DNA from 4 places in the Methylophaga sp. UBA678 genome. Region 4 is predicted to be linked to each of the others. Evidence: riboswitches for the same ligand, from Rfam matches in the RefSeq annotation. Region 4 holds a riboswitch; each other region holds the start of a gene.
What was found. Region 4 has a riboswitch for cyclic di-GMP ahead of B3014_RS07675 (PEP-CTERM sorting domain-containing protein). Riboswitches for the same ligand answer to the same signal wherever they lie in the genome.
Positions count from the first base shown of each region.

Region 1: linked by a shared signal. The riboswitch ahead of B3014_RS10490 (hypothetical protein) and the one ahead of B3014_RS07675 (PEP-CTERM sorting domain-containing protein) in region 4 are both predicted to bind cyclic di-GMP.
Region 2: linked by a shared signal. The riboswitch ahead of B3014_RS11505 (DUF642 domain-containing protein) and the one ahead of B3014_RS07675 (PEP-CTERM sorting domain-containing protein) in region 4 are both predicted to bind cyclic di-GMP.
Region 3: linked by a shared signal. The riboswitch ahead of B3014_RS00450 (hypothetical protein) and the one ahead of B3014_RS07675 (PEP-CTERM sorting domain-containing protein) in region 4 are both predicted to bind cyclic di-GMP.

Region 1 is NZ_DBNG01000019.1:36,225-41,786, reverse strand. It holds gene B3014_RS10505 (methyl-accepting chemotaxis protein) at 1-304, opposite strand, end outside; tRNA gene B3014_RS10500 (tRNA-Arg) at 665-741, opposite strand; gene B3014_RS10495 (autotransporter outer membrane beta-barrel domain-containing protein) at 1,275-3,263, shown strand; gene B3014_RS10490 (hypothetical protein) at 3,503-4,141, opposite strand; cyclic di-GMP riboswitch class I at 4,159-4,245, opposite strand; gene B3014_RS10485 (lipopolysaccharide kinase InaA family protein) at 4,934-5,562, shown strand, end outside.
Region 2 is NZ_DBNG01000022.1:16,989-22,550, reverse strand. It holds gene B3014_RS11510 (diguanylate cyclase domain-containing protein) at 1-418, shown strand, start outside; gene B3014_RS11505 (DUF642 domain-containing protein) at 622-1,236, opposite strand; cyclic di-GMP riboswitch class I at 1,253-1,334, opposite strand; gene B3014_RS11500 (23S rRNA (adenine(2030)-N(6))-methyltransferase RlmJ) at 1,608-2,444, shown strand; gene B3014_RS11495 (type 1 glutamine amidotransferase) at 2,649-3,323, shown strand; gene B3014_RS11490 (MOSC domain-containing protein) at 3,352-3,813, opposite strand; gene B3014_RS11485 (cupin domain-containing protein) at 3,891-4,238, opposite strand; gene B3014_RS11480 (NAD(P)-binding domain-containing protein) at 4,265-5,562, opposite strand, start outside.
Region 3 is NZ_DBNG01000002.1:38,417-43,978, forward strand. It holds gene B3014_RS00435 (hypothetical protein) at 1-8, opposite strand, end outside; gene B3014_RS00440 (polysaccharide biosynthesis/export family protein) at 36-587, opposite strand; gene B3014_RS00445 (hypothetical protein) at 716-1,231, opposite strand; cyclic di-GMP riboswitch class I at 1,266-1,345, opposite strand; gene B3014_RS00450 (hypothetical protein) at 1,551-2,039, opposite strand; cyclic di-GMP riboswitch class I at 2,075-2,156, opposite strand; gene B3014_RS00455 (undecaprenyl-phosphate glucose phosphotransferase) at 2,389-3,798, opposite strand; gene B3014_RS00460 (DHH family phosphoesterase) at 3,859-4,833, opposite strand; gene cysC (adenylyl-sulfate kinase) at 4,839-5,429, opposite strand.
Region 4 is NZ_DBNG01000012.1:188,316-193,877, reverse strand. It holds gene B3014_RS07685 (PA0069 family radical SAM protein) at 1-1,031, shown strand, start outside; gene B3014_RS07680 (hypothetical protein) at 1,125-1,643, opposite strand; cyclic di-GMP riboswitch class I at 1,670-1,752, opposite strand; cyclic di-GMP riboswitch class I at 2,122-2,211, shown strand; gene B3014_RS07675 (PEP-CTERM sorting domain-containing protein) at 2,237-2,989, shown strand; gene B3014_RS07670 (hypothetical protein) at 3,099-3,602, opposite strand; cyclic di-GMP riboswitch class I at 3,631-3,712, opposite strand; gene B3014_RS07665 (Gfo/Idh/MocA family protein) at 3,910-4,917, opposite strand; gene B3014_RS07660 (peroxiredoxin) at 5,079-5,562, shown strand, end outside.

The sequences.
Region 1 (5,562 bases), on a different contig from region 4:
AATCGCCAAAACGAATATCATTCACCACCATGTCATTTATTGCCACTGTGCCAGCCTGAGAAACATCTCCTTTACGGCTAATCATATCCAACATGGAGCGCATGCTACTGCTCACCTGATCCAACATCAGATTATTAATGACATTGAGCATCTTCGCTGTGGAATCGGAAAGCTGTTCTGCTTGTTTCGAGAGACGAGTATGAAGAGATTGATTCTCAGAATACGTTAATGCGGCAACGGTAATGATTGCCAGCACTAAAATGGATGAAGCCAGCGCGATAAGAAATTTCTTTTGAATCGACATATTGCTCTCTCTCAGCATGACGATGGCTTGTGCCATTCTATATGAGTTAGTGATAAAGAGCGTATCGCCAAAGTTTGATTAAACTTTAGATGCCACTGATCACTATGTTTATCAATCTATGCTGATAGAGGGACTGATCTCTTGCTGTGTCTTGCAGAAAAACAGAGAGTGCATTCAAGGGAAAATGAATACCAGTTAGTATGGATAAAAGAGTAAGCCGATAGTTTGAAAGCGAACCACAGATAAATGGTCACTGGCTAATACGCATTTTGAGTGTCCCAAAATTGTCCCAAATGGGCATTTTAAGGATCTAACACTGAAACCAGAGTAATGTAACTTTTTGAAAAAAGGAAGGTTAAATGGCGTCCCCGGCAGGAGTCGAACCTGCGACCTTCCCCTTAGGAGGGGGACGCTCTATCCAGCTGAGCTACGGGGACATCGGGCTGGCATTATAACAGGATGCTCTTATAGCTAGCCAGCCGAGCGACCGGCAACTGAACGGCATCAACTCAACCTTAAAATCAAAGTTAAGTGAAAAAAAACTGCTCGATATTTGTCCACAAACACCTCTACCAACTTACCAATGCTCTGACGCTCAAACGCTCATTTCAATAACTCAAAACAGACAAATACCATCAGCACATCATTTTGATTCGTTAAAGATAGCTTTTTTGGTATTTATCTCAGCCTTACGGGTGATGAATGACAACAATTTCGCATTGATTGCCGATGTCGAGTTCGGCGGTATATAGTGATGAGGAGTATGCAGCAAGGAGTCTCACCTTGCAGTATGCGTTTTAATTTCAAAAAAACATCGCACCTATAAAGCACACCTAAAGCCCCATACCATGGGGCTTTCTGTTTTTTTCAGAAATGTCTAGTCTCTAATTAGTGTATATCGGCTTGCAGCCTAACTTTGTAACATCCTTGTATATATCCCAATACTGCGCTTTTTATAAGGACTTTGAACATGTCGGCCTGCTCATCAATGGCTTTACGCCCGTTATCTGCTGTTATCTTATTGGCCTTGTCATCCACAAGTTTTGGAGCCAGTTTTACGATTCAGGATGGTGAGACGGTCACAACCCAGCAAACCCTCAACGACAATGAAACCGGCACTATTGAAACAGGTGGCGAATTGAGCACTTCGGGCGTCACCGCTATTGATGCCCCCGGGGATAATGCCAATATCGAAAGTAATGGCTCTATCACAACCAGTGGCGATAATGCATACGGCATTTACTCACGCGGCAACAATGCCACCATCAGCAACAACGGGAACATCATTGGCAGCGGTAAAAATGCAGTTCGCATTTTGTCAACTGGCGATTACGCCACCATCAACAACAGTGGCAACATCTCCACCAGCGGAGCTGGCTCATACGGCATTTTGTCAGAAGGCAACAACACTACCAACAATAGCGGTAGCATTTCAACAACAGGTGAAAACGCTGATGGCATTTACTCAAATGGCACTGACGCCGCCATCAACAATAGCGGCAGTATTTCAACAACAGGTGAAAACGCTGATGGCATTAGGTCTACGGGCGACAATGCGACCATCAACAATAGCGGCAGTATTTCAACAACAGGTGAAAAATCTGATGGCATTTACTCAAATGGCACTGACGCCGCCATCAACAATAGCGGCAGTATTTCAACAACAGGTGAAAACGCTGATGGCATTAGGTCTACAGGAGACAATGCGACCATCAACAACAGCGGCCTGATTTCTGCCACCGGCCCGGATAGCTTAGCTATTTCCGGCGACCTTTCTTCGGATCGCAATACCACTGTCAACCTGCTATCTGGCTCACAAATTATTGGCGGGATTGATTTAGGCCAAAATGGCAGCGATAACGACACCGTCAATATCTACAGCGGCAGCGCCTCTGCCAATTTGTCTATTTTGAATACCGAGAATATCAATCTATTCACGCCGGGCGTGGTGGTGGGTGACACTGCCCGCGCTCAAGTGATCACGCTCGACCCGACAGGTGAATCCACCCGCGGGGTGGCGTTAGCCGGCATGACCTCATCCATCCACAATGTGATTGGGCAGCGTATGGCGCAGACCACACCACTGAAACAGGTACAGCTAGCGTCGCTTGAGTTATCTCCCGGTATGTATTTTGAAGAGCATAAACCGGTGGCTTGGGCGCAAGTCTTTGGTGGCAGGTTTGACCGTGATGCCGAAGGTGGCGCGATTGCTTATGACCATCACCATGTCGGCGTGAACTTCGGTTATGAGTGGGATATAAGTGGTCACCGTTCAGGCTTGATGGGTGGTGTTGTGCGAAGTAAGACAGATACCCAGACCGCGTCGTTTGAAACAGAAGCAGATAATTATTACATCGGCGTTTATGCCAACCGTAAAACCCATGGTCTTAATATCACAGGCTCACTGATTGCCGGTTACGGCGACCATGAAAATGACAGGCTTGTTGTCGATAACCTGAATGGTTTTGAAACAGCCAAGTCTGATTTTGATAGCTGGTTTATCAGCCCCGGCATCACTCTTGGTTCAGCCTTTAGCGTTAATGACCGTCTTGAGCTGCGCCCTTCTGTCAGTGTGAATTACAGCATGGCCTGGCTGGATGGTTACCGTGAATCGGGCACCACCAATTCTAATCTGAGTGTAGATGACCGCAAAGCCAAGGCATTAACTGCAAGAGCACAATTAGCGGCTGCTTATCAGTTTGATGAGGCTAGTGAATTTGAATTCCGAGTAGGCCTGAACTCACGTCATACCGATGATGACGATACCAAAGTCAGCATCGCCGGTAGTCAGTTCAAGTTTGCGACTGCCGGTGATGAAAGTGTCACAGGCGGGTTTGCCGGTGCCACATTACGCGTAGCGGATAACAACAACCTTAGCTTGGTGGCCGATATTGAGTATGGCGGTGACCGTGATGAAAATTATGCCGCCGGCAGTGTTAGTCTGGAATATGTGTTTTAACTTAACCATATATTTTCAATAAAAAAGCCCCAAAATGTTGGGGCTTTTTCATATCAACGCGCTATCCAGCTGAGCTACGAAGACATCGGGCTGGTATTATAACGGCGATTAGCCTTAAGCACGAAAACTGAATATTGTTTGCTTTTAATTCCCACCGAATCTGCAACGAAGTGTGAGCAATACAAATAAAAAAAGCCGCCAAAGAGTGACGGCTTTAATTTTAAATGCTGTGGAATGAGCTAAACAGCTGGCTTGGTTCTACGACGCAAGCCCATAAATCCTAGTAGTGCAGGTGCAAACATAAAAGCGGCGGCAGGGATTGGAACTTCAGACACGCTATTATAAGACATGTCCATGTAACGTACTCCAGCTGGGTCGTTATTGTCTCTAAAAGTAAGTCCTGCAAAAGCACCCAAGCCGGAGATAGAGTATTTGTAATACCCTTCCAGCATGCTGATTAGGACTGTGTTGATTAAACTACCATTATTTGAAAATAGATCTACAGTAACGTTGGATCCTGCAACAGAGCCTCCCATCACCCATGAAAAACTGTCGGCATTAAAATCAAACAATATCGACAATGGGCCCTGAAAACTTGAGGGTGTAAGCAGTGAATTGCCAGAATCACAACCAGGGCAACCTGGACTCCAGAATGCAACACTCATTGTTCCACTTGGTGTGAGTGACAATGGCCCTGTAGGGGAACCTGAAATTCCTGCCCCAGATGCAGTCTGACCTGTGAAAGTTTGTGAAAAACTTGCCCCATCAGCATCAATTAGAGTGGAAGAGGCAGCCCCACTCAAATCAATATCTACGGGAGCGGCAAAGGTAGGTAAAGAAAAAAATGAGAATATTATTGTAGCGATCATCTTATTCATCGGTGAACTCCTTAAAGGTATGCAACCCAGCCCTGATACCTGTCCTTATAAGCACAGCTGTGGTTTTCCGTCCCAGGCTCACGCCAAGTTTGGCATAATAAGAGAATGATTTAATCACTCAATCATTCTCACACTAGATCTTCATTAAAACTATTGTACTTCGGTACTAATTAATAAATTTTTGATATTAATTATCAGAGCTAATAATGGATTCTCCGCCCTATTTTTCTCATTGTAGACAGATAAATATTCAATGCTCTATCCAGCTGAGCTATCGGGGGGCAATGGTCGGGCATTATAACAGTGATAAGTTTGAAGCTCGAAAACCGTATGTTGTTTAGTTGCTAATCTGCAACGAAGTGTGAGCAATGCAAATAAAAAGCTGCCGTATTATCTCGGCTTTAATATTTAAACCTTGTTTATCAATTAGCTTCTTGTTAGTTAAGCTAGCTAAGCCCATGAAGCCAGGTCATGCAGCATAAGATAGCAAGGTAACAGTTGGTAGTATGCGTTCCACAACTGGTAGCGTGAGTCTGTAATATGTGTTTTTAGTCAACCCAAAATTAAAGCTGTTGACAATAAAATATAAAAAATTTGCCAATCTGCCACAACTATTTAGTCAACCTTAACCCTGCATAACGAAATCAACCTGTTCGTCTAAGTTATTATGAATTCAATCAGTTAGTGTAGTTGAGCATTTAGCATAGCTTAACGTCATCCTCATTCATCATAGTTATCACTCATCCATCTGGTGTAACATTCCTGTCGCATTTATAACAAGATTGAGCGAAAATGACTGGCTTACCGAGAAAAAGCGAAGCGGCAAACATACCTTCTATGGTGGATGGAAGGTTCTTATTAAAAACAATTAAGCACACTTTAAAAGGCGGTCTTTTGCTTCGCAAAGGTCACATCCCTCAAGCGGGTCATGTCGTGCCTGAAAACTTTCTTGGCGTTGGTGTCGCTGCATCTGATGATGCTCGCGTCGATGATTACATCATCAATCATCTACACGAACTTAATATCAAGTCAGTGCGTATTGATCTCAGTTACGGTGATGTGACTGGTAATGCAGGTAGATTACTCAGAAAACTCATCGCTGAAGATTTTGATGTGCTTCTTCATCTCGTTCAACCATTTGATCAAGCGCATCAGATGGAGACCAAGGACGCACAGGACACATGGCAACAATTTCTTATAGAAGTCTGTGAGCATTTTGGTTCAGATGTATCAGCAATAGAGATCGGTACGACGATCAATCGTAGAAGATGGGCTGGCTACAGTAAGCCAGGCTTTTTTGCCGCCTGGAAAATCGCTTACACTGAACTCAAAGCAAGAGGTATCACAATAGCCGGACCTAATATTTCTGATTTTGAGCCCTTTTATTCATTTGGACTCCTCGATGAATTAGGTAGCATGTC
Region 2 (5,562 bases), on a different contig from region 4:
TAAATACGCATTAGCCTTAATGTTTATCGATTTGGATGAATTCAAACCGATTAACGATACCTACGGACACGATGTGGGGGATGCGGTGTTGATTCAGTGTGCCGAACGAATCCGTGCTTGTCTCCGTAAACCGGATTCAGTCGCCAGACTGGGTGGTGATGAGTTTGTCGTGTTGCTGCATAAAGTCACTGATGAGCAGGCCGCCTTGCAAGTCGGCGAGAAAGTACTGGATTCTTTGCAAAGCCCCATGACATTTGAGGATTTAACTGTCAGCGTCGGAGCCAGTATTGGTGTGGCGCTCTATCCGGTGCATAGTACTGAAGAGGATGGACTATTAAATTGTGCTGACTTTGCTATGTACGATGCTAAAAGAAGTGGTCGCAACAGGGTGAGATTGTTTCAGAATGAGTATAACTAGCTTGTTGATAAGTTCGTTTATCAGCATAAAATTCAATCACTGGAATGCCATCGAGTTTTAGTGAGAGTTCAGACAATTAATGGGAATGCTTCTTAATAAATGAACTGACATACCACCAATAACCAAGCAAAAAAAAGCCCCCAAAAAATTTTTGGAGGCTTAAATGCTTGTTTTTTCTAGACTAGAAAGTTAACTAATCTTAATTACGCTATTTTTGCAGTTTTACGGCGTAATCCCATAAAACCAAGTAATGCTGGAGCAAATAAGAAGGCTGCCGCTGGAACTGGAACAGCACTAACTGATACAGCATCTAAGCTACCACCAAATGAGTCATCAAGACCATTGGCTGCGAAAGTCAAAATATCATTACCCACAGCATCGACTAAGAACGTGTAAACAACCCAGTCATGTTGAGCGCCACCGATAGCAGTAACGGTGTCAACCATCACACCATTCCAGAATATAGAAATAGCATTTGTATCAGCTGATTGGCTGATGCGACCAGAATAAGCAAATGATAACTCATAAGATGAGCCAGCCGTTGTTGCTAAAGTTTGTGTGATGCTGCTGTTGTGAGTCGTATCTAGCTCAACAAATTGATCACCATCAAAGGCTGTGCCTGCTGCGTTATCACGCACTTCTACACCGTCCTCACCTGCTTCCCAGTTGGTTAAATCACCATCATAAAGAATGGTCCATGAACCAGATTGAATATCAGGGTTTTCGAATGAGCCGTTTGATACTAAATTGACACCTGCAGCATGTGCTTGTGCAGATACCCCCAAAATAATTGCTAGACCAGCTAGTATTTTTTTCATTGCTATTTCCATAAAGTCATGCAACCCAGCCATCTTTCCAGAGGGGAAGACCTGTAGCTTTCCGTCCTTGGCTCACACCAAGTTTGGCTCTATTAAAAATAATGAAGCAACTGTAGTTTATGTTTTTGGAATTAAAATAAAAATTGTACTTTAGTACAGTATTGAGAGGAGAGAGTGGTTTTGAAGTAATTGTCCTGATTAGTGAATTTAAAGGCTTTTATTATTGAATCTGTCTAAATCTCATATCAGACGACGGTGAGTTGATAGCTGTTTTTATGTGCATCTAATCTCACATAATATTTTCCAACGCACTCCCTCACTAACAGGCATAATTTGCAGAACAATTTCATTTACCTGCGTAGGATTCTGCTTTGTTAAGTTATCGTCATTCATTCCATGCGGGTAATTTTGCTGATGTGCTGAAACATATCGTGTTGATCGAACTGCTTCAGCATATGGTGAAAAAAGAAAAAGCTTTTAGTTATATTGATACCCATTCCGGGGCGGGATTGTATCATTTACGTTCGGACCACGCTGAAAAAAATCAGGAATATCAAAAGGGTATTACAAAGATTGTTGGCTTAGATTGGCCCGAGCTACTGTCATATCAGACAGCAGTGAAAGCGGTGAATGCTGGCAATGAGCTGACGTTTTACCCTGGCTCACCACTGTTGGCAACACAGTATTTACGGTCTCAGGACCAAGCGTGGTGTTTTGAGATGCACCCAGAAGATAGTGTGTTTCTGGCAAATAATCTGCGCCCATTTAAGCAGGCACGTGTCAGAAGAGAAGATGGTCTGAAAGGTTTGCTGAGTTTGTTACCCCCAGATTCACGCAGAGCCTTAGTGTTGATTGACCCATCTTACGAGATCAAGTCCGATTATGATGACGTTTTTCAGACCGTGGTGAAAGCCCATAAAAAGTTTGCTACAGGAATGTATGCAATCTGGTATCCGGTGGTCGACAGAGCGCGTATTAACCGACTCGATAAACAGTTGATAAGCAGCGGCATCACGCATATACAACGCTATGAATTGGGGGTAGATGCCGATTCCTCCACACGCGGTATGACGTCATCGGGTATGTTTGTCATCAACCCACCCTGGCAGTTAATGGATACCATGACAGCATTACTACCCAAGTTAGTGAAAACGTTGGGCGAAAACGCCGGAGCGTTTTATCGTGCTGATATGCTGGTGGCGCAGTAGAAAAGACGTTCTTCATCAGTGCTTCAATTATGGTGATATATCGGATTTCGGCAAAGATCATAGCGCACGGTTTCTTTCGGTTCTGTCTTCAACTATTCTAGGGATAACAATTATTTAGCATGATCATGCGGATCATCGGTGGGATGGCTGACAAATTTTCAGTAATCAGCATCTCTGAAACAAAAAGTTTACGGAGTAATAACAGTGCAGAAAGTAGCCATTTTGCAGCATGCAGAGGGTGAATGGATTGGCTCGATGCAGGGTTGGTTTGCTGATAAAGCGTTTGAGTTGCATACATATCGCCTGGATTTTAATGAAGCATTACCGACCATTGATACCTTTGATTGGTTATTAATCATGGGTGGTCCGATGAGTGTGAATGATGAAGACACTTATCCATGGTTAGCTGCTGAGAAAAAGCTGATTAAAGAAGCGATTGAAGCTGGTAAAAAAGTGTTGGGCATTTGTCTGGGGGGGCAACTGATTGCCTGCGCAATGGGGGCGAAAGTGTACCAGAATGAACAGCAGGAAATTGGCTGGCATACGGTCACAAAGACCGATGATACTGCTACCTGGATGCCGGACTCGTTTAAACCATTAAGCTGGCATGGTGAGTGTTTTGAACTGCCTGTGAATGCGTTTCCCTTCGCCAGTAGCCTGATTACCCCTTATCAAGGCTTTCATTTAGGCAAATACGTGTGGGCATTACAGTTTCATTTAGAGGCAGAGCACGGTACGGTCGATGCGTTTTATGCTATCGAGAAGTCCTTGCCTGAAGGCGAATATGTGCAGAGTGAAGCGGAGTTATTTGATGACACGCCGTACCTGCAACAAAGCCGTGAAGCGATTTTTGCGTTATTACATCAGATGAATGATTAAACAAATGGTCTAGTGACGCCTTGCGTGACTAGACTGTTTCTACGACTTCAAACGTCATTCCCGCATGGATTTCACCATCACTCAGCACGTCGGCTCGTAAGCCACTTTTATGCACAAAGGCTCTCACCACGTCTTTTTTAGCTATCGAGTCATTACTTAATAACTTGCCAAGCGTAGCGCAGGGCTCACACAGCTCAACACCCTTAAAACGCACACCGCCAATCAGAAACTCTTTGCCGACAAGATCATTCAATCGGATGCCTTGGGTGATGACATTTCGTCGAGTATCGGCCAGTTGAATACGTTGCTGGTAGTTATTATTAAAAGCTTCGATTTCTTCCATTTCAATAAAGGTAATATTCTGCCCCGGCCACTGAGCACGATCAAAGTTACGGTCACCGACGATGCCTTTCCCTGTAATCAACTCAATTTTATCGACCTGAACCTGTTTTCCAAGATTGTGTTCAGCAATATAGATGGTATGAATCATTGTCATGTCCTCAATAAAAAAAGGAGTGAACACCTAAGGTATCCACTCCAAGGAACAGATCGTTTAAAAACACTCAGTTATAGTTTCAGCACAAAGTGTTTGGTTATCGGTTCGATGATTTCCCAAGTGCCGACAAAGGTGTTTTCAAACACCATGGATTCGCCAGCACTTAGAGTAAGAGGTTCACCACCTTCAGCCGTGACAATCGCTTTACCGGCCATGATGTGGACAAACTCCCAACCGCCATAGGTCGCATGGTAGGTGCCTTGAGTCGCTTCCCAACGACCTGACAGTATGCTGCCATCTTCGCTTTTGTATTCAATCCAGGTCTTCATGGTCGGCTTGCCCGTCTGTTTCACCCAGCCATCCAGATCCGACTCGATCGGCTCAACGGTTTTATCAATAATCTTGGTGACGCTTGTCATGATGTTCTCCAGTCCATATAGGTTGTTTAGGCTTCTTTCGCCACAGGAATTTCGCTCTTATCAGAGAGATAGGCTTCCAGTGAGTCATCCAGTGCATCTATCCAGGGAGTATGATGTTTAGGTGACATGGTGCCTGTCATCAGTGAACGGTAGGAGTGATCACGGAAGGTCATAATGTTTTCTTTTTTATGATGTTTCCATTCAAGGAAGGTTTGGTTGACTGCCGGAATATCGAATGACGGATAGTCGGTCATGTCAATCAGTTCCTGAATGTAATCACCTTGATAGGTATACATTTCTTCAGCGGTTTCCAGCGTCAGTTCTTTTTCACGCCAGGCCATACTATCGGCTTTCATCTCTTCTTTTGATGGTAATGGGATACGTCCCATAATCACATCACGAGCATACCAGGCTTGAGCATCAAACATATTGAAGCTATACCATTGATCCTGCATACCAATGTAGAAGAATTTTGGATTGTCTTCCCACACCACGCCTTTGTATAGGTCGAGCGGCCATAAGCGGTTATTGGTCACCAGTCGCAGATCATCATTGAGGAATGGGAAGTGGTGAATGTAGCCCGTGCATAAAATAATGGCATCGACTTTTTCAGAGGAGCCATCAGCAAAATAGGCTTTTTCCGTATCAACACGAACCAGATTGGCTCTTTCATCCCAGTTTTCTGGCCATTTATAGCCCATGGGTGCGGTGCGATAGCAGCTGATCAGTTTTTTTGCACCATATTTATAACATTGCGAACCGATATCTTCGGCGGAGTAACTGCTGCCCACCAGTAAGACGATTTTATCTTTAAATTCCAGTGCGTCTCGGAAGTCATGGGCATGCAGAATGCGACCACCAAATTTGTCGAAGCCTTCAAATTCAGGCACATAGGGTGTGGAGAAGTGGCCGGTACAACAGACCACATAATCAAACTCTTCTGAGTAAATCGTGTCAGTGCTATGGTCCTGCACAGTGACGGTAAACGTCTGAGTGCCTTCGTTGAATTCAACATGACGAACAGCGGTATTAAAACGGATATATTTTCTAACGCCGGCTTTTTCAACACGTCCTTTGATGTAGTCCCACAACACTTCACGTGGCGGGTATGAGGCAATCGGTTTGCCAAAGTGCTCGTCGAATGTGTAATCAGCAAATTCTAAACATTCTTTCGGGCCGTTTGACCATAAGTAACGATACATACTGCTATGAACTGGTTCGCCATTTTCATCTAAACCAGTGCGCCAGGTGTAATTCCACTGGCCGCCCCAATCCGCTTGTTTTTCAAAACAAACGAGTTCAGGAATATCTGCACCTTTTTCCT
Region 3 (5,562 bases), on a different contig from region 4:
TTTATCATTGACACGCTTCTCAGCTATTATTCTGCTTAAGGTACGATGATGACGTCACCGCTTTCTAGTGTGATATTGGTATTCAGTGCTTTACCTTTTTTTATTTCAGCATATTTCACCGGTAAGACTTGTTGAGTTGTGCCGTCTCTTCGTAGCACGATAATGTTATTTTCTTCTGCATATGGAGATAATCCACCAGCTAAGCTTAAAGCCTGCATAGCATCCAGAGGTTGATTCATTACAAACGAACCTGGATTTAGGACTTTGCCCAGAATGTGTACCCTATTACCTTCAACGCTAGTAACAGAGAGTGTGACAACAGGATCAGCTAAGTATTCACTGAGTTTTTTGGTTAATTCTTCTTCGACGTCAGCTACTGTTTTATCTTTAGCAACAATTTCACCGGCTAGTGGGAAAGTAATAATACCGTCTGGCAGCACGACGGCTTGTTTTTGTAACGCTTCCTCATTCCATACTGAAATATCTAGGATATCGCCCGAATTTAATAGATAACGCTGGTCTGCAAAGACGCTTGAGGAAAATAGGGAAGTGAGAATCAAAAAGAAGAAAATGAAGCGTTTTGACATGAGGGAAAATCCTTATCTATAAATGACATTCAAATTTGATATTAACACTCTATTTTTCAAAAAAAAAGGGAGCTTTTGCTCCCTTTCATTTTGTTACAGTAAGTTACTGTTAATATGAATCTTAATTCTTATGCAGCAACTGCTGATTTTCTTCTAAGCCCTAAGAAGCCTAATAAAGCAGGGGCAAACAAGAATAATGCTGCTGGTACTGGTACGGCAGATACTGACACATCATATTTTAGGATGTTAGAAGATGCATCAATAATATCTAAACCATAAACAACGCCAGCTGTTAAAAATGCTGTGAAACTAAAGTCGCCAGTAATATCAAAAGTTTGTGCGCCAGGTAAATAATCTCCACCTAAATCTAACTCACCAAATACTAATGTAGCCCCTGTTAAAGCTGCGAACGGGTTGAAAGACCATTCCACTTTGACTGCGGTGTTGTCATCTGATGAAAGATCAAACAGTGAAGACCAACTTGTCACTTCACCAACTGTTCCACCAGCTAATACAGTACTGTTATTATTGACATCAACTGACTGTGTTGCGCCACTTGACCCTACACCAGTAAGAGTCAATGTTGCAGCATTAACACTGACCGAAAACAAAAGAGCTACAAAAAATAGCATCGCTTTTTTCATAATAAACTTCCTTATGCATAAGTTAATAAACAAGCAATGCAACCCAGCCATCTTTATACACAAAGATCTGTGGCTTTCCGACCCCGCCTCGCGGCGAGTTTGGCTTTAAATCAATTATCAAATTGTTAGTTTGATAATTACCTATCTGACTTTTCAGATGGTTTCATCTTACGAGTCCAATCGAGTTCGTGTCTATTGTACCTTGGTACAATGTCTATGATTAATTTTCGTGCTTAATAAAATACTATATTGAAGGATAATATAATTCCAATAAAAAAGGGAGCTTAAGCTCCCTTTTTTAATTTTGTGTAACTTTTACTTACGCTGCAACAGCTGTTTTTCTACGCATACCCAAAAAGCCTAATAAGGCAGGGGCAAACAAGAATAATGCAGCTGGAACAGGTACTGCAGATACTGATACGTCATATTTAACCACACCTGAAGTCGCATCAATGATTTTTAAGATGTAGTTTGTGCCAGCAGTCAGCATAGCAGTGAAACTGAAGTCATCGGTAATTGCATATGACACTGTGTCACCCAATGTACCGAATACTAATGTGGCACCAGTAATCGCTGGATTAAATGACCATGCAATCACAACTGGTGTAGCTTCGTCAGTTGATAATGCAAACTCAGAACTCCAAGTACCAGCAGTAGAAACTGTACCACTACCTAATACAACTGAACCAGATGTGACATCAGCACTTTGACTTGCGACAGATGAACTTACTTCAGACAGAGATAACGTCGCGGCGTTAACACTTACTGAAAACAATAAAGCTACGACAAATAGCATCGCTTTTTTCATAATAAACTTCCTTATGCATAAGTTGAAAAAACAAGCAATGCAACCCAGCCATCTTTAAAAGTTTAAAGATCTGTGGCTTTCCGACCCCGCCTCACAGCGAGTTTGGCTTTAATTACACAACATCTAACCCGCTGACGTTGTGTAAGATCATATGATTAAGATCTTGCTACAAAGCCATCACCGTTGATGTCTATTGTTCTGATTGCTATTGAAAATAATGACGATAACAAGTGTTATCTGGCATCGATGATTGATGCATCTATTTCAATAGTAGTTATATGATACCGTGTCTCATTGCAGGCAACAAGTTTATTTTCCTAAGTAAAACTACTGATACTCAGTCGGGAATTCAATAGGCATTTTTACCCACAAACCCTTTGAATATCGTTAAGAAAATAATCTCAATATCTAATAACAATGACCAGTTCTGGATATATTTTAAATCGTAATGCACGCGACCTTGCATTTTGTCCAAGGTATCAGTTTCCCCCCTAAAGCCATTTATCTGGGCTAAGCCCGTAATACCTGGTTTGACTTTATGTCTCAACATATACCCTTGAATCTGAGCGCGGTATTGTTCGTTATGTGCTACAGCATGAGGCCGTGGGCCTACAATGGACATGCTTCCGCCCAATGAATTAAAGAATTGAGGTAACTCATCCAATGATGTTCTTCTCAAAAAACCGCCAAATGGTGTGATACGGCTATCATTCTTTTGTGCCTGTGTGACAGTATCTCCATCTTCTGTTACCGTCATCGTGCGGAATTTCCAGACTTTAATTTTTTCACCATCCATGCCATAGCGTGTTTGCTTGAAAAACACAGGGCCCTTAGATGTCAATTTAACCCCTGCGGCAATCACCATCATAGGAATAGCGATCATCGTCAGAATAAGGCTGCTTAGGATAATATCTTCCAGCCGTTTAAGGATACTGTCGATACCAGCAAAAGGGGTTTCATAGACTGAAATGGCGGTAATTCCTTGGTAATCAACCCACCTGGAATTAAGCAAGTTAAATGTGAATAAGTCCGGAACAAGATATACAGAAGCCGTACTATCGGCTAATAGCTCAGTAATGTGTCTGATTCTATGCTCAGCAGACATAGCCAAGGTGATGTAAACAGTATCCACCTTCCCTGCCTTACAATCTTCAATGAGTTGATTGAAATCACCTGCTTTATTATTTGTTACGACCAGATTAGGTTCTGTTTCTACCCGTTTTTGTGACCGGTCATCATAGTATCCAACCAGTCTAAATCCAGACCAATCCATTTCGTTAAATGCACGTTCTAAGCGCTTACCTAGCGTTGTTTCACCGACAATAGCCACATTTCTGGTATTTACACCTCGAGCTCGAAGAATAGCCAATGACGTTCTTACAATGGCATGCCAGGAAATTAACTCTATAGGTGTCAGTAAAAACCATAAGAAGACAAAGCTATCGAGGTAGGTGCCAGAATGGATAAAGAAGATATCAATCATGACCAGAATGAAAACACTGGTAAACCATGAAAACATGACGGCAGAGACTTCTTCTCTTAACGCCGTGCCTCGCCACGAGCGGTAGGCATCTTGTGACTCAGCAAAGAAGTTAAACAATACAATAGCGAACAGAAGACTCCAGATGTAAAGTACATCCCAGGTCGCATGGAAAATATCGAATAATGCTAAAAACGTTAGCAGGATAATACCGCTATCAATCAGTCTTGATATGGCATTAATTTTTGCATCGTATTGTCTGATCCTGCCCTGAGCCATCTGTGCTAATTTATCCTATCGTTTTTTAGTCTTTTGATTATAAGTATAAATGACTTTGTATTAGTTGATATTGCTACTGTAATAGTCCTGAACAGTAGAAATTAGTCTTGCAAGCTCAGTTTCTTGTAATAAGTTTATGCCTGCTGCTGCTTTTCTGCCGCCACCTGTGTCGAACTGACCTGCAATAAAATCTGCTCCTTCCTGACGTATTTTAGGCGCTCTGATACTCACGACATAAGCGGCTGAATCAGGTATTTCTGTAAGAATTAAATGTGCTCGAGAAGGAAACTGGTTACTCAAGTAGTTGCTGTAGGTCCCGCTAATACGTCTCGCCCATTTATCGTCAGGTAGGGTAATAACGCCTACCATATCGCTCTCATAACTCATTTTCTGCTGCTGTGCTTGAGACAAATCTGAGTTATAGCCAGAATCCAGAGTCTCCATTATCTCTGTATTTTCATTAATAAAATCTAAAGGTGATGAATAGTATACACATTGTCTATAGAGTTCATCAGGTGCAAAAAACAAATCATCCAGACTCGCACCATAGCCATTGTAATTAATATGCTGCCCTAAGGTTTTGAGTTTGATTGTCTGAGTTTCAGTGAGGTGTAGTTCCTTTGCATACTCCTCGGCAACACTAGATAGATTATCACCAAAAGCTGCCGTGATTGCCCATAGCTCATAGGCATGATTGAGGTGCTCATTGACAATTAATGCTGTGCATTTATTGGGGTGCATATCAATCAACGCCTCTAAACGCGGATGACTGATTTGATCGCCTGGATTGTGGTGATCGGCATAAAAGACATCAACATCATTTGATAACAAATTTAACAATGCTTCGCGGTTTTTCTGCATTGATATATCTAAAACAGTGACTTTTGATGCATTTTCAACATCCACCCTGCTCAGTAATTTGATATCTCGCTTAACGCCTGTAATTAGTTCTGTCTTACTTGGGTTGGCCAGTCTTAATTGAACTAAGGCACATATACCGTCAGCATCGCCATTAAAAACATCAAAGTTGGTCATGGATTTTAAATTATCTCGTTTTGTTTTAGATAGGAAATCACTCTCTCTACACACTCATCCACATTGAGCTCAGCAGTGTTTAATGTCACTTCTGCGGAGACCGGCGCTTCATATTCTGAATCTATACCTGTGAAATTTTTTATCTGTCCACTTCTTGCCTTTTTATATAGGCCTTTCGGATCGCGTTGTTCACAAGTACTCAGTGGGGTGGAAATATAGACTTCAACAAATTCTTTCTCTTCAACGAGATCTCGAACCAGTTTTCTATCACTGCGGAAAGGTGAAATGAAAGCACTCATGACAATGAGGCCAGCATCAGCAAACAGCTTTGCCATTTCACCGATACGTCTGATGTTTTCAACGCGGTCAGCATCTGAAAAGCCTAGATCTTTATTCAAGCCGTGTCTGACGTTGTCACCATCAAGTAAATAAGTGTGATGTCCTAGCTCAAACAACTTTTGTTCCACCGCATCTGCAACTGTTGATTTGCCTGCGCCACTGAGCCCTGTAAACCATAGAATACATGGCTTTTGTTTTTTTTGTGTTGACCGGTCTAACTTTTCTACTTTGTGTTTATGCCAGACAATGTTATTCATAGTAAAAAAACGTCCTTATCTGAGTAAGTAAGTAATCTATTGAAATAGATATTACCGACTTCAGCAATTATTCCTAGTCTTATTAGTGTAAAAGTTAATTATTTCTTTGTTTTGACAAAGTCATTGGGCAAAA
Region 4 (5,562 bases):
GCCGTGGCTCAGTAAATAACATCGATGGTCGTTTTAATGAGTTTCAACGCACTGAGGTTGATGATGGCTGGTTTCATAGTGAAGTCAGTCCTCTTTCGACAGAGGTAAGTGAAGAAACACCTCGTAAAATTATCAGTCGAAACCAATCACCTGATCTACCATTTCAGCAAACGATTAACCCTTACCGTGGCTGTGAGCATGGCTGCATTTATTGTTACGCCAGACCTACCCACGCTTATCTGGGATTGTCTCCAGGCCTGGATTTTGAAACAAAACTCACGGTAAAACCCAACGCTGCTGACTTACTTCGGCATGAGTTAATGGCAAAGAATTACCAGTGCTCAATACTATCTCTTGGCGCTAACACTGATCCTTATCAGCCAATAGAACGTGATCATAAAATCACACGACAGATACTCAAGGTGATGCTCGAATTTAGCCATCCAGTTAATATTGTCACAAAGTCATCTATGATAGAACGTGATATCGACATACTTAAACAACTTGCAGAAAAACAACTGGTACATGTGCAATTGTCTATCACGACCTTGGATAAAACACTTGCCAGAAAACTTGAGCCAAGAGCCAGCAGTGCACAAAGACGCCTGCAATCGATTAGCACACTAAAAAATAGTGGTATCCCTGTTTCTGTTTTAATTGCCCCTGTCATTCCCGTTCTTACAGATACAGAGTTAGAAGCGATTATTGATGCTTCTGCAAAAGCAGGCGCTAGAAATATTGAATATATTTTTGTGAGATTACCAAGAGAAGTCAGCCCCCTCTTCAATGATTGGTTACACAGTCATTACCCAGATAAGGCTGAACATGTCATGAATCGCATAAAAGATTCCAGGAATGGCAAAACCAATGACCCACGGTTTGGTTTTAGACTTGAAGGTCAGGGGTTCTATGCGGATATGATCAAAAAACGATTCAACGTAGCGGTCAAAAAATACCCCATAAACCAATCTTCATTGGTTCTACGAACCGACTTATTTCACAAACCATCAAAGCAAATGGATTTGTTTTAGAAAAGAGCATCTTTATTAGACATAAAAAAGGGGAACCGAAGTTCCCCTTTCAATCTAACTAACAATTGTTAACTTGATTTTTGATTTCAAGTTTTATGCTGCTACTGCAGTTTTTCTACGCATGCCCAATAATCCTAATAAGGCTGGTGCGAATAAAAATAATGCAGCTGGTACAGGTACTGCAGATACTGATACATCATATTTCAAAATACTAGATGTAGCGTCGATAATATCAACAGCGTAGTACACACCAGCAGTTAAAAATGCTGTAAAGCTAAAGTCGCCAGTGATGTTGAAGTACTGTGTACTACCAGTGTAACCACCTGATGGACCTGTGATTTCACTGAATACAAGTACTGCACTATCAAGAGCAGTAAATGGGTTAAATGACCATTCAACCTTTACTGCAGTATCAGTGTCTGAGGTTAAATCGAAGCCTGAAGACCAACTGCTTGATTCACCTACAGTACCACCTGCTAAAACTGTACTGTTGTTGTTTACATCAACGCTTTGAGAAGCACCTGATGAACCAATTCCAGTCAAATTTAACGTAGCGGCATTAACACCAACCGAAAACAAAAGAGCTACAGCAAATAGCATCGCTTTTTTCATAATAAATTCCTATTTAATCTATGAAGCAATGCAACCCGGCCATCTCCAATTACATTAGAGATCCGTGGCTTTCCGACCCCGCCTCACGACGAGTTTGGCTTTATAAAAAACACATCACAAATAACTAATGATGTGACCATCTGAACTATTTCAGATGACTCGATGGTACAAATCACTGAATTTCAGAACCACACCAGTTAGTTAAATCTGGGATGTAACGCACAGCATTTGCTTGATCGCGTGATAATGATCACAAAAAAACTGTGAACTGGTTGTGAATTATTGCAAGAATTAACAATGAGACTTTCTATACACCGGGAATATGGAGTTGCACTATCAGCTTCATTGCGTTATCGCTAGATAGCAGCGAACGCATGTCACTTTACAAAAGTTAACTTTTGTAAAGAAAATACAAAACACGTTATTTTCTATCGCGTCTGGTTGGGTTAGAATTTCCTTGCTGGTAAAACCCAGCGCTCAATTTCAAAGCCAACCTTGGTGTGAGCCAAGCACGGAAAGCTACAGGTCTCAATTCTACTGATAAAAATGAGATGGCTGAGTTGCATTTTCACTTTGCGAATAAGGAAAATGGCATGAAAAAAACGTTACAAAACCTTCTCTTGGGTGGCTTCATTCTTGGAGCAATATCCACAACAGCTATGGCTGCACCTCAGCCCGTTGATTTGTCTTCATGGAAGGCAAATGGTAACGGTAACTGGGTATTACAGTCGGGTAATAATGCTGTTCAACAAGGAATCAACGGTACTCCAACCGTCTTTCACAACAATAAAAATAGCCAGGGCACGGCATTATCAGGTCAGATAACAGTAAAGACGACTGCTGACGATGATTATATCGGGTTTGTCTTGGGTTATAACAATAACGATCTAACCAACTCATCTGCTGATTATTTACTCATCGACTGGAAACAAGGAGATCAAACCTATTACGGTGCTGGTCAAAAAGGCCTGGCCATCTCACAGGTCAGCGGCGTATTAGGTGATAACTCTGGTGCATGGGCTCATGATCCAAGCAAAAATGTGACCGAATTAGCCCGTGCAACTAACTTGGGCGATACAGGTTGGCTGGATAATACAACATATGACTTTGATATTACCTTTACATCCTCTTTAGTTGAAGTTTTTGTCAATGGTATAAAAGAGTTAAGTATTACTGGTGCATTCAGTAATGGTTCTTTTGGTTTTTATAACTACAGCCAACAGAGTGTGCTTTATGCTGGAATTGAAGAAGTTGATGTACCATCTGCAGTTCCCGTACCTGGTGCATTATTGATGTTTGCTCCTGCTCTATTAGGATTTATCGGCTTGCGCCGTAAGGCAAAATAAAGTTCAGCAATAAAAAAAGCCGTGGTCTTTTTTGTACCACGGCTTTTTCACAATACTCAATATCTTGTCAGATAATTGAAGTGTCTCAGAAAAGTTTAAATTTCCCTAGCTAGAGCACGTTTTTTCTACGTAGACCAAGGAACCCTAACAGAGCTGGGGCTAAAAGAAAAAATGCTGCAGGAACAGGGACTTCAGAAACTGATTGCAATGATACGTCATATTTAAAGACGTTTCGATTACCATTCAGCAAATTAACAGAGGCAACTGTGCCTGCGTAAATCAAACCTGTAAACCTGAAATCACCTGAAATATCAAACAACTGAACTGGATCAACCCCATTATCAAAAGAAATGGTGGCTTCTGTCAGCGCAGCTACAGGATTAAATGACCACTCAATAATGGTAGAGGTATCTTCTGTTGTAGTCACATCGTAAGTTGAACTCCACGGCTCGTCACCGTTAGTGACGGTACCACTACCTAACACCGTGCTTCCTGTATCTACTGAGGTGGTCTGAGTGGCATTAGTTGACCCTGTTGGATTGATGGTGAGTGTGGCAGCATTAGCTGACACTGTGGCAAATAAAGCAATTGCAAATAGCATCGCTTGTTTCATATCATAAACTCCTTGATTTGTTACAAAGCAATGCAGCCCAGCCATCTCGTTCTTCATCAAGATCTGTAGCTTTCCGTCCTCGCCTCGCGACGAGTTTGGCTATGACAGCCCATCACGAACGTGTTGAGCCGAACATACCCGCTATGAATGTAAATCAATACCTTCTTAACGGGTACCAACAACAAATAGTTTGTTGTTGCTTCTACCCTAACATTGATAGATCTCAAGTTAAAGGGTGCGCATTTCGGCTTTTCTACTTAAAGATCCGTTTCTTTATTTCAATGGCGACTATCAGTGTTGCTGACTTTCAATCAATATCAACTTTTTTTGATTGTCGGACTGAAGCCAGAGCAGCACAAATAGCAGCACAATTATTTCTTGCATCTGTCATCGTGAGCTTGGGAGCCTTATTTTGCAGTATGCACTCAGAGAAATGCTCTATTTCCAGATTGAAATGATTGGCCTTTGGAATAGAGACGGTTTGTTCTTCCTCATCATTCCACCAGCTAATTGTGGCCTCTTCCGTTTCCGGTTGCCAAACGGTATGACATTTAATACCGCCTTTAGTCCCGATGATTTCATACTCGCTGCGTCTGGCATGCTCAAAACTCATTTCAAAATGAGCAAACTTACCATCCGTAAAATCAAATACACCACTCAAGCTGACATCCGCTCCACTGTCATTGAGCTTGGCCATCGCCATGGCTGCAACAGGCTCGTTATCAAACCATAGTCTTGCTGTATGAATAGCATAAGGACCAATATCCCACATGGCGCCACCACCATCGTTTATATCGCGATTGATCCTATACAGTCGAGCGGGTTTCATTGGAAAGGCAAACGCCGTTTTCATCGTGCGCACATCACCAATCTTGCCATCATCAATCAACTGTTTTACATAATCATGTTGGGGATGGAAGATATACATAAAGCCCTCCATCACCGTGACATTGTTTGCTTTCGCAGCTGCTTCAATCGCATCAATATCCGCCACCGTTAGTGCCATCGGTTTTTCAATCAACACGTGTTTACCGTGGTTTATGGCTTTCAAAGCCCATTCCGCATGCTCTTCATTCGACATGGGTAAATAGATAGCATCGATCTGTGAATGAGAAAGCAGTGCTTCAGGATCGTCCAAAGTCTCTACCTCAGTTTGTTCTGGCGCTAGTTTTTGCAAAACTTCTGCTGCAGCACCAGGACGACGACTAGCAATGGCGACCAATTTCGCATTAGCTGCTTCAACAATAGCGGGCAGTAATTTTTCGTTTACACGAGCAGCACCTAAAATTCCCCAGCGTAATTGTTTTTCAGCCATGTGTTTATATCCTTTTGATTCGAGTAAGTTACTAACATCATATCGACTCACCTTCACAATTCCAAACTGATAAAACCTCATGTTTCATAGTGTTTTTATCTCATAGCGATTGTCTTATGCTAGTTAACCTGTAAATAAAAATAATGGATTAAGGAGCAAGTATGACAATCGAAGTTGGACAGAAAATTCCCGCGGCGACACTCTCAGAATGTGTAGACTTTTCAGCAAGCAGTGGCTGCCCTGTTAACCCTCAACCACAAAATGTGCAATCACTCACAGAAGGCAAAACCATCGTTCTTTTTGGTGTACCTGGTGCATTTACTCCGCTTTGCTCTGAGGAGCATTTACCTGGTTTTATACGCCTTGCAGATGACATCAAAGCAGCAGGAGCAGATGAAATCTGGTGTATGGCCGTGAATGATGCCTTTGTCATGGGGGCGTGGGGTAGACAAGTCAACAATGAAGGTAAAGTTAGAATGTTGGCTGATGGTAGTGCTGAACTGACCAAGGCTATGGGCTTAGACCGTGACTTAACGGCCGGTGGCATGGGCGTACGCTGCTATCGTTTTGCCTGCATTCTGAAAGATGGCGAAGTGACATATATTGGTGTTGAAGGCTCGGGTGAGTTTGGTAAATCCAAAGCAG